Regions from separate parts of the Trichocoleus sp. DQ-A3 genome, predicted to be linked through region 3. Evidence: predicted binding sites of a transcription regulator. Region 3 holds the regulator's gene; each other region holds the start of a gene.
The links. The regulator NtcA, encoded in region 3, controls nitrogen genes in cyanobacteria. The targets are predictions, from matches to a motif close to TTTGTANNNNNNNNTACAAA.

Region 1: a site for NtcA is predicted at 1,014-1,033, ahead of urtA (urea ABC transporter substrate-binding protein). Genes of this name have one in related genera too.
Region 2: a site for NtcA is predicted at 728-747, ahead of rpoD (RNA polymerase sigma factor RpoD). Genes of this name have one in related genera too.
Region 4: a site for NtcA is predicted at 923-942, ahead of NDI44_RS25270 (fumarate reductase/succinate dehydrogenase flavoprotein subunit). Genes of this name have one in related genera too.

Annotation. Positions count from the first base shown of each region.
Region 1 covers NZ_JAMPKC010000019.1:36,900-39,105, forward strand. The annotation lists gene NDI44_RS21750 (urease accessory protein UreF) at 1-271, shown strand, start outside; gene ureG (urease accessory protein UreG) at 364-981, shown strand; gene urtA (urea ABC transporter substrate-binding protein) at 1,122-2,206, shown strand, end outside.
Region 2 covers NZ_JAMPKC010000001.1:547,750-549,955, forward strand. The annotation lists gene NDI44_RS02255 (polysaccharide deacetylase family protein) at 1-299, shown strand, start outside; gene rpoD (RNA polymerase sigma factor RpoD) at 958-2,160, shown strand.
Region 3 covers NZ_JAMPKC010000001.1:8,003-10,208, forward strand. The annotation lists gene fabI (enoyl-ACP reductase FabI) at 1-499, opposite strand, end outside; gene ntcA (global nitrogen regulator NtcA) at 879-1,550, shown strand; gene NDI44_RS00060 (DUF3084 domain-containing protein) at 1,798-2,206, shown strand, end outside.
Region 4 covers NZ_JAMPKC010000031.1:17,628-19,833, forward strand. The annotation lists gene NDI44_RS25265 (LysR substrate-binding domain-containing protein) at 1-830, opposite strand, end outside; gene NDI44_RS25270 (fumarate reductase/succinate dehydrogenase flavoprotein subunit) at 1,058-2,206, shown strand, end outside.

The DNA of each region.
Region 1 (2,206 bases), on a different contig from region 3:
TGCCGCCGCCCATTGGCAAATCGACGCTGCATCTACCCTCTTGGGCTACTTACACAGCTGGGCAACCAATTTGATCGCAGCCGGGGTCAAATTGATTCCCCTCGGACAAACGGCTGGGCAACAGCTACTCCTAGAACTACAACCCATCTTGATTCAGGCTGCCAAGGAAATTTTAGGGTTAGAAGATGACGCCCTGAGTAGTTGCGGCTGGGGATTAGCATTGGCGAGTATAGCTCACGAAACGCAGTACACGCGCTTATTTCGGAGTTAAACAAAGACAAACCGCTTGTGAAAGCTGTCAATAGCGAATGATTAATTGCCTTGCTACGATGAGCAATTAGCCATTCGCTTTCAGAAAATTTTATGAATGCTTTTCGGGTTGGAGTAGCTGGCCCAGTGGGTTCGGGAAAAACTGCCTTGGTTGAAGCCTTATGTAAGGCGATGCGGCAAAAATATCAAATTGCTGTAGTCACGAATGATATTTATACCCAGGAAGATGCCCAGTTTCTCGTGCGGAGTCACGCCTTGGAAAGCGATCGCATCCTTGGCGTCGAAACTGGCGGCTGTCCCCATACCGCCATCCGCGAAGACGCTTCCATGAACATCGCCGCCATTGAACAGATGGAACAGCGATTTCCCGATTTAGACTTAGTGTTTTTAGAAAGTGGCGGCGATAACTTAGCGGCTACCTTCAGCCCAGAACTGGTAGACTTGACAATTTACGTCATTGATGTCGCAGCCGGTGACAAAATTCCGCGCAAAGGTGGTCCCGGAATTACTAAATCCGATCTTTTAGCAATCAACAAAATTGATCTTGCTCCTCAAGTGGGAGCAGATTTAGGGGTCATGGAACGCGATGCGCGGAGGATGCGGGGAGAAAAACCCTTTATCTTTACGAATTTGAAGACTCAGCAAGGATTAACGGCTGTGGTGGACTTTATCCGCCTAAATCTGGGCGAAATTTCAGAAACCGCAAGCTGACCTTTCCGAAAGCTGTTCCAAAAATTCGATTCTTTGTATCATTGATAACAATTTCTTGCCAGAACATCGCTCTAATATCACTGCTTAACTGTATATGTTCTCTATCATTGGGCTGATTCAGCCAGGAGTACGGTAACGGTATGGCAAGGCGATTAGGGCGACGTAAATTTCTTCTATACGGTTCTGCTACTCTGGGAACCAGTATTCTTCTCAAAGCTTGTAGCAGCACTCCCACTTCCACCTCTGAGACTGCCAGCCCAACGGCTGCGTCTCCCTCTCCCAGCGCGACATCCGTTGCGGCTGCCGGTGCAGGAAACACCATCAAAGTTGGGATTCTGCACTCTCGCAGCGGCACGATGGCGATTAGCGAAAACAGCGTTGTAGATGCCGAACTGTTGGCAATTGAGGAGATTAATAAAGCCGGTGGCGTCCTCGGCAAGCAAATTCAAGCAATTGAAGAAGATGGTCAATCCGACTGGCCTACTTTTGCAGAGAAGGCCAGAAAGCTAATCGATCAGGATAAAGTTGTCACCGTTTTCGGCTGTTGGACTTCCGCCAGCCGCAAAGCAGTGCTGCCAGTATTTGAAGAAAAAGGTCATATGCTCTGGTATCCCGTGCAATACGAGGGTCAAGAGTGTTCCAAAAATATTTTCTATACGGGTGCTGCCCCCAACCAACAAATCGAGCCAGCAGTCGATTGGCTCTTGCAGAATAAGGGTAAAAAATTCTTCCTAGTTGGCTCAGATTACGTTTTTCCGCGTACCGCGAATACGATTATTAAAGAGCAGTTAAAGGCAAAAGGCGGCGAAACCGTCGGGGAAGATTATTTACCCCTAGGCAATACAGAAGTTACGCCCATCATCACTAAAATTAAAGCAGCTCTGCCTGATGGCGGCGTCATTTTTAATACCCTAAATGGGGATAGTAATGTGGCTTTCTTCAAGCAGATGCAAGGTGCAGGGTTGGGACCAGATAAATATCCCGTAATGTCTGTCAGTATTGCCGAAGAAGAAGTCAAAGCAATTGGCACAGAATATCTCAAAGGCCAATATGCCGCATGGAATTACTTCCAAACGGTAGATACCCCGGCGAATAAAAAATTTGTCGAAGCTTTTAAGGCAAAATACGGCCCAGATCGGGTAACAAATGACCCGATGGAAGCAGCTTACATTGCTGTTTATCTGTGGAAACAAGCTGTCGAGAAAGCAAAAACCGCTGACGATTT
Region 2 (2,206 bases), 540 kb from region 3:
CCCCCAATGGTTTGTTTACACCCCAGACCTTAGATTTATTGCAGCAGTGGAACTATCGACCTGTCATGTGGAGCGTGGTGCCGGAAGACTGGGTACAGCCTGGGGTTAGCGTCGTCGTACAGCGAGTTTTGCGGCAAGTCCAAAATGGTTCGGTCATTGTTTTGCATGATGGCTATTATGGAGGTCAAGATGTGGCTGAAACGACCGCCCAGTTAGTGCCTAAACTATTGCAGCAAGGATATCAATTTGTTACCATCGATGCGCTGTGGCAGCAAAGTCAGTTGACCTCTTTAACCTAAATACGAAATATATTGATGTTTTCTCTGTCACATTTTGGCTCTTGTTGATTAGAATGACGGAATAGAATTCAGCCATTTGTCGCAACCCATCGCCCATCAAGCGTCAGTAGGATAGAGTTGCATTTAAGCAAAATGCGAAATCAAGCAATATTTTCTCTAGTTTTGCCTAAACGTTCATTACTGCTTAGTGCTACTCTCCCCAAACCTTTGACGCTTAACTATAGGCTATTTATAGAAAGACAGCGCTCAACTGGCTGGAGGCATCACCAAATCAACCAGCGAGTGTTGCTGGTAAATCCTGTACAAGCTAGTTGAAGGAGATGAGATCGGAGTGGGTGTATCAATTCCAATCGGATTATCCATTGGGAAAAGCCGCCTTGACATTAACTTCATATTTGAAGGTTTAAATAAACCAAAAGCGTGCAAGTTTTGTGAGAAAGGCTACAATCGGAAAGGTTTTGAACACTACCAGCATTAACACCTATTTCAACGCGGTTATCGAACGCTGGCGTTGCACGCAAGCGCATTCTCTCTTTTCTCTCATTGAGCCAGTCAGCAAGCGTTGAAAGCTGGCAAGGTAAACGACTGGCTAACTTGTTTTGTAGATTAACTAACACCATCTTCTGGTCTTTAACTGAAGGAGCATGAGGAATTCGGCATGACCCAGGCCAACGACGTACTCGAAATCATCACTCCGCCTGAGAGCGAGTTGGATCTCTTAATTGATGAAGACGCGGATCAAGACGACTTTGTAGACGTAACGCCCGATGAAGACGAAGGTAAGCCTGGTAAGGTCAGTAGATCCCGTCGTCGGGTGCAAACGAAAAAGAAACACTACACTGAGGATTCGATTCGTCTCTATTTACAAGAAATTGGTCGGATTCGTCTCTTAAGAGCCGATGAAGAAATTGAACTCGCACGCAAGATAGCCGACTTACTAGAATTAGAGCGTTTGCGCGAGCAACTGATCGAAAATCTGGAGCGGGAACCGCAGGATATAGAGTGGGCTGAGGGAGTGCTGAAATCTGAGCGAGTCTGGGAACAACTCGCTACTCAGCTAGGGCGAGAACCGCAACAAGAAGAGTGGTCTAAAGAGGTGAAGAAGCGCCTACCAGCGTTCCGACATCGCCTCTATGTAGGTCGCCGTGCTAAAGACAAAATGGTGCAGTCAAACCTGCGTTTGGTGGTTTCGATTGCCAAAAAATATATGAATCGCGGCTTATCCTTCCAAGACTTGATTCAGGAAGGCAGTCTAGGCTTGATTCGAGCCGCTGAAAAATTTGACCACGAAAAAGGTTACAAATTCTCCACCTATGCAACGTGGTGGATTCGTCAGGCAATCACGAGAGCGATCGCGGATCAATCTCGCACCATTCGACTACCTGTTCACCTGTACGAAACCATTTCTCGGATCAAAAAAACTACCAAGCTTCTATCCCAAGAAATGGGTCGCAAACCCACTGAAGAAGAAATCGCTACTCGTATGGAAATGACCATCGAGAAACTGCGATTCATTGCTAAATCAGCTCAGTTACCCATTTCTCTAGAAACTCCCATCGGTAAAGAAGAAGACTCCCGTCTGGGTGACTTCATCGAAGCAGATGGTGAAACCCCCGAAGATCAAGTTTCTAAAAACCTCCTCCGGGAAGATCTAGAAAGCGTCCTCGACACCCTCAGCCCCCGCGAACGGGATGTGCTGCGTCTGCGCTACGGTTTGGATGATGGACGCATGAAAACTCTTGAAGAAATCGGTCAAATCTTCAACGTTACCCGCGAACGGATTCGTCAAATTGAAGCGAAAGCTCTCCGCAAGTTGCGGCATCCCAATCGCAACAGTATTCTCAAAGAATACATTCGCTAGACAATCCTTTTTAGCGAGATAAATAATAGTAGGGGCGGGTTTCTTT
Region 3 (2,206 bases):
CAGACTTGGCAATTCCCATTACGTTGTAGTTGGGGATCACCTTAACGCCGCCTAGATAAGTCAGCGTGACAATACTGCCGCCTTCTGTCATCAGTGGTTTTGCTGACCCGGCAAGTTGCACCAGAGAATAGGTACTAATTTCTAGAGCTTGGGTGAAGCCAGCGCGGGTAGTGTTGCTAAAATCACCTGATAAATCTTCCTTGTTCGCAAAGGCAAGACAATGGATCAGGATGTCTAGCTTACCCCACTTATCGCGGATGGCGTCAAATGTAGACTGAATTTGGGTCTCATTCTGGACATCGCAGGGTAAAAACAAGCTGGGGTTGAGGGGTTCTACCAACTCTGCCACTTTTTTTTCAAAGCGACCCCGGTCGTCTGGCAGGTAAGTCACTCCTAGATTCGCACCCGCTTGGTGCAGTTGCTGAGCAATCCCCCAGGCGATCGATCGATTGTTGGCAATGCCGGTGACAAGGGCGTTTTTTCCGGTTAAATCTAGCATAAATGTCGATTTTGAAGGCAATATTAGAGGATATCCGATTTAGGGGAGTATTCAAGATCGCGATCGCCCGGAGCAAGGCTGTCTAGTACGGGTAAGGAGCGTGCCTCCTTACTCACCATGCATCCCACCCGATAGCGCAGATACTGTCAAGATATCAACATTTTCCGTCATAATCTTACTTGCCTTGAGCAGGGAGAGAACTAAAGAAGGTAGCCGGGGAAACTACTTTAAAATTTTGTATCAAATAGCACAAAAACCGCTTGGAAGTCAGTTTATCTGTGTCTAATGTCAGAAAACTCTCATAGTTGTTTTGCTATGGTTAAAGTTCCTCCGACAGAAAGTTGCAGAAGTCTGTAGGGCAGCATTTAGGAAAAAGGAAGTGGCAGTGACGCAAGATAGACCGCTAGCAGCTGTGTTCCGTCAACTGGGAGGTGGGGCGTTTCCACCCGTGGTGGAAACTTTTGAGCGGGGCAAGACGATCTTTTTCCCAGGAGACCCGGCTGAACGGGTATACTTTTTGCTCAAAGGTGCAGTAAAGCTGTCTCGCGTGTATGAAGCTGGGGAAGAAATTACCGTGGCGCTGCTGCGAGAAAACAGCGTTTTTGGAGTACTGTCCTTAATTACAGGGCATCGTTCGGATCGGTTTTATCACGCTGTAGCATTTACGCCAGTGGAGCTGCTTTCGGCACCGATCGATCAGGTAGAGCAATCGCTCAAGGATAATCCGGAGCTATCGATGTTGATGCTGCGAGGGCTTTCTTCGCGCATTTTGCAAACAGAAATGATGATTGAGACATTAGCTCACCGAGATATGGGATCGCGCTTGGTGAGTTTTCTGTTGATTCTGTGCCGTGATTTTGGCGTTCCTACCGCCAATGGAATTACGATCGATCTGAAGCTTTCTCATCAAGCGATCGCAGAAGCAATCGGCTCCACCAGGGTAACTGTCACCCGCTTACTGGGAGATTTGCGGGAGGAAAAAATGATTTCTATCCACAAGAAAAAAATTACGGTACACAACCCAGTTACACTGAGTCAGCAGTTTACTTGAAAACAGCTAGAGGCTCTCGTCAGGTTGTAGGTTAGGTTGTTGGTTAAAACGGCATGGTAGCGCGAGCAGGTTATCCAGTTTTAACATTTAGTCGGGAGTTGAGTTAAAAGGTGTCAGGTTTTAAGCGGATAGTTTTCAACCTTCCAACCTTTAACCTTTCCGATTTCACCTTCGATCTTTAATTCCTGTTAACCCTTTCTCTAGCCTGCGATGCGATAGGCTGTAACTGGAATGACTGTAGCAGACAATGACCGACAGTGCGCTCTTCCTGATTTTGTCTATTTTAGTGTTGGGAAGCGTCATCGCAACGGTAGGCGATCGCATTGGCACGCGCGTGGGAAAAGCACGCCTGTCGTTGTTCAATCTGCGTCCCCGCAAAACAGCTGTTTTAGTAACGATTCTGACAGGGCTAACGATTTCTGCCTCAACACTAACAATCATCTTCGCGACCAGCGAACAATTGCGGATTGGAGTTTTTAGACTCCAAGAAGTGCAGAAAAAACTCAAGACAGCAAGTAAGGATATTGCTAAAGCGAACGAGCAGAAACGGAAAACCGAAAGCGAACTTGCTAAAACCGCCGCCCAAAAAGAGCAAGTAGAGAAGGAACTCGCTCAAGCTCGCACCCAGCAATCTGTCGCTCAGCAGCGCTTAGATG
Region 4 (2,206 bases), on a different contig from region 3:
AACACTAGGAAAACATTACCGGATAAGGCAAATTCTTGCAGGGGAATTGCAACAAGCATTCCCGATTGACATTCAGACTTAAATTCAAAGTTAGAAGCAAATCCTAAATAATCACCCTGCATCATATAGGTTCGCATCAAACTGAGAGTATCAACAGTTTCAACTTGAGCGAAATCCGAAAAATTTATCCCTAATTCAGTTAGCCGAGATTCAAACACTAAACGGCTAGGGGAGCCAGTATTTAGCATCACCCATCGCTCTTTTTGCAGTTCTTTTAAGCTCAACCAGCTTTGATTCGCTAAAGGATGGTTCGCCGCAACCACTAAAGAATAGTGAATGGGAGCAATTGGGGTTGCTGAAATTTCAGAAAATTCTGCAAAACTAATATCTGAAAATCCTATATCAATCTGACTGCTGGTAATAGCTCGATAGAGAAATTCAGCCGAATCAAATACGACACACTGAGTTTGAATCCCAGGATACTGCTGACGGTACTGGAAGAGAATTTCAGGTAGCCATCCATTAGCGATCGCGGCTGTGCAGCCGATTTTGAGATTGCCAAACTTGCCTTTTTTGATTTCTTCGACTTTGGCAAACAATTGATTTTCAACATCAATCAGTCTTGGCCCTTCCTCCAATAAAAACTGTCCCACCTCGGTTAGCTGAATCTTACGACCAAGACGATAAAACAGGTCAGTTCCTAGTTCAGTTTCCAGGGATTTTATTTTGGCGCTGACCGCAGGCTGAGTCAGATTTAGAGCATCAGCGGCTTCAGTAAAACTGAGATGCCTAGCTACCTCCAGAAATACTTTAACTTGATAAACCTCCACGTTCTCTAATCCCCCAAATTGAAATTTTCATTTTACAGCTTAATGAATGAATAAAGCTAATTTATAAGATCATAAAAAACGCGAATGAATAGATGGTATTTTTGGTTACAAAAAAGCTTGTAACTTTTAATTCTCTTCTCTAATATAAAAAAAGGTAAAAAAGCAGACTTAGTGAATTTATTCGTACAAAGTTATAAAAGTTTTTGCTAACTGAAGAGGAGTCAAGAGTGGATACTCAATGGATGAAGACCGATGTTCTTGTCATCGGTGGTGGTACTGCGGGAACGATGGCAGCCATCAAAGCAAAACAGGCAAATCCTGACGCAGAAGTGCTGATTTTAGAAAAAGCGAATATCCGTCGCAGTGGAGCGATCGCAATGGGTATGGATGGGGTCAATACAGCCGTCATTCCTGGTAATTCTACCCCAGAGCAATATGTTCGCGAAATTACGATTTCCAACGATGGCATTCTCAATCAAAAAGCGGTCTACCAAACTGGGAAATTAGGCTTTGAAGTCATTCAAGAACTGGAAAGCTGGGGCGTCAAGTTCCAAAAAGACATTCACGGTAATTACGACCTGAAGCAAGTGCATCGCGTAGGTAAATATGTGCTACCGATGCCAGAAGGAAAAGACCTCAAACAAATTTTGACCCGACAGGTAAAGCGCCACAAAGCCAAAGTCACAAATCGGGTAATGGCGACTCGCGTTCTAGTCAGGAATGGACGCGCCATTGGAGCGGTAGGCTTTGACGTGCGAAATGGCGATTTTGTCGTAATTCAGGCAAAAGCAGTCGTTCTGTGTACAGGAGCCTGCGGACGCTTAGGTTTACCCGCCTCCGGCTATCTCTACGGCACTTATGAAAACCCCACCAACGCGGGTGACGGCTATTCAATGGCGTATCACGCAGGCGCAGAACTCACCAATATTGAGTGTTTTCAAATTAACCCTCTGATGAAGGACTATAACGGTCCCGCCTGCGCCTATGTCGCCAGTCCGTTTGGAGCTTACACCGCCAATGCTGAAGGACACCGCTTTATCAGTTGCGACTACTGGAGTGGTCAGATGATGCTGGAAATCTGGAAGGAGTTGAATTCTGGTAAAGGCCCAGTTCAACTGAAGATGACCCACTTAGATGAAGACACGATTTCAGAAATTGAGTCGATTCTGTGGTCGAATGAACGACCCAGCCGAGGGCGATTCCACGAAGGGAGAGGGGAAAATTACCGCACGAATGGTGTGGAGATGAATATCTCAGAAATCGGTTTGTGTAGCGGTCACAGTGCTTCTGGAGTCTGGGTTAACGAGAAAGCGGAGACGACTGTCCCAGGATTATATGCAGCGGGAGATATGGCAAGCGTCCCCCACAACTACATG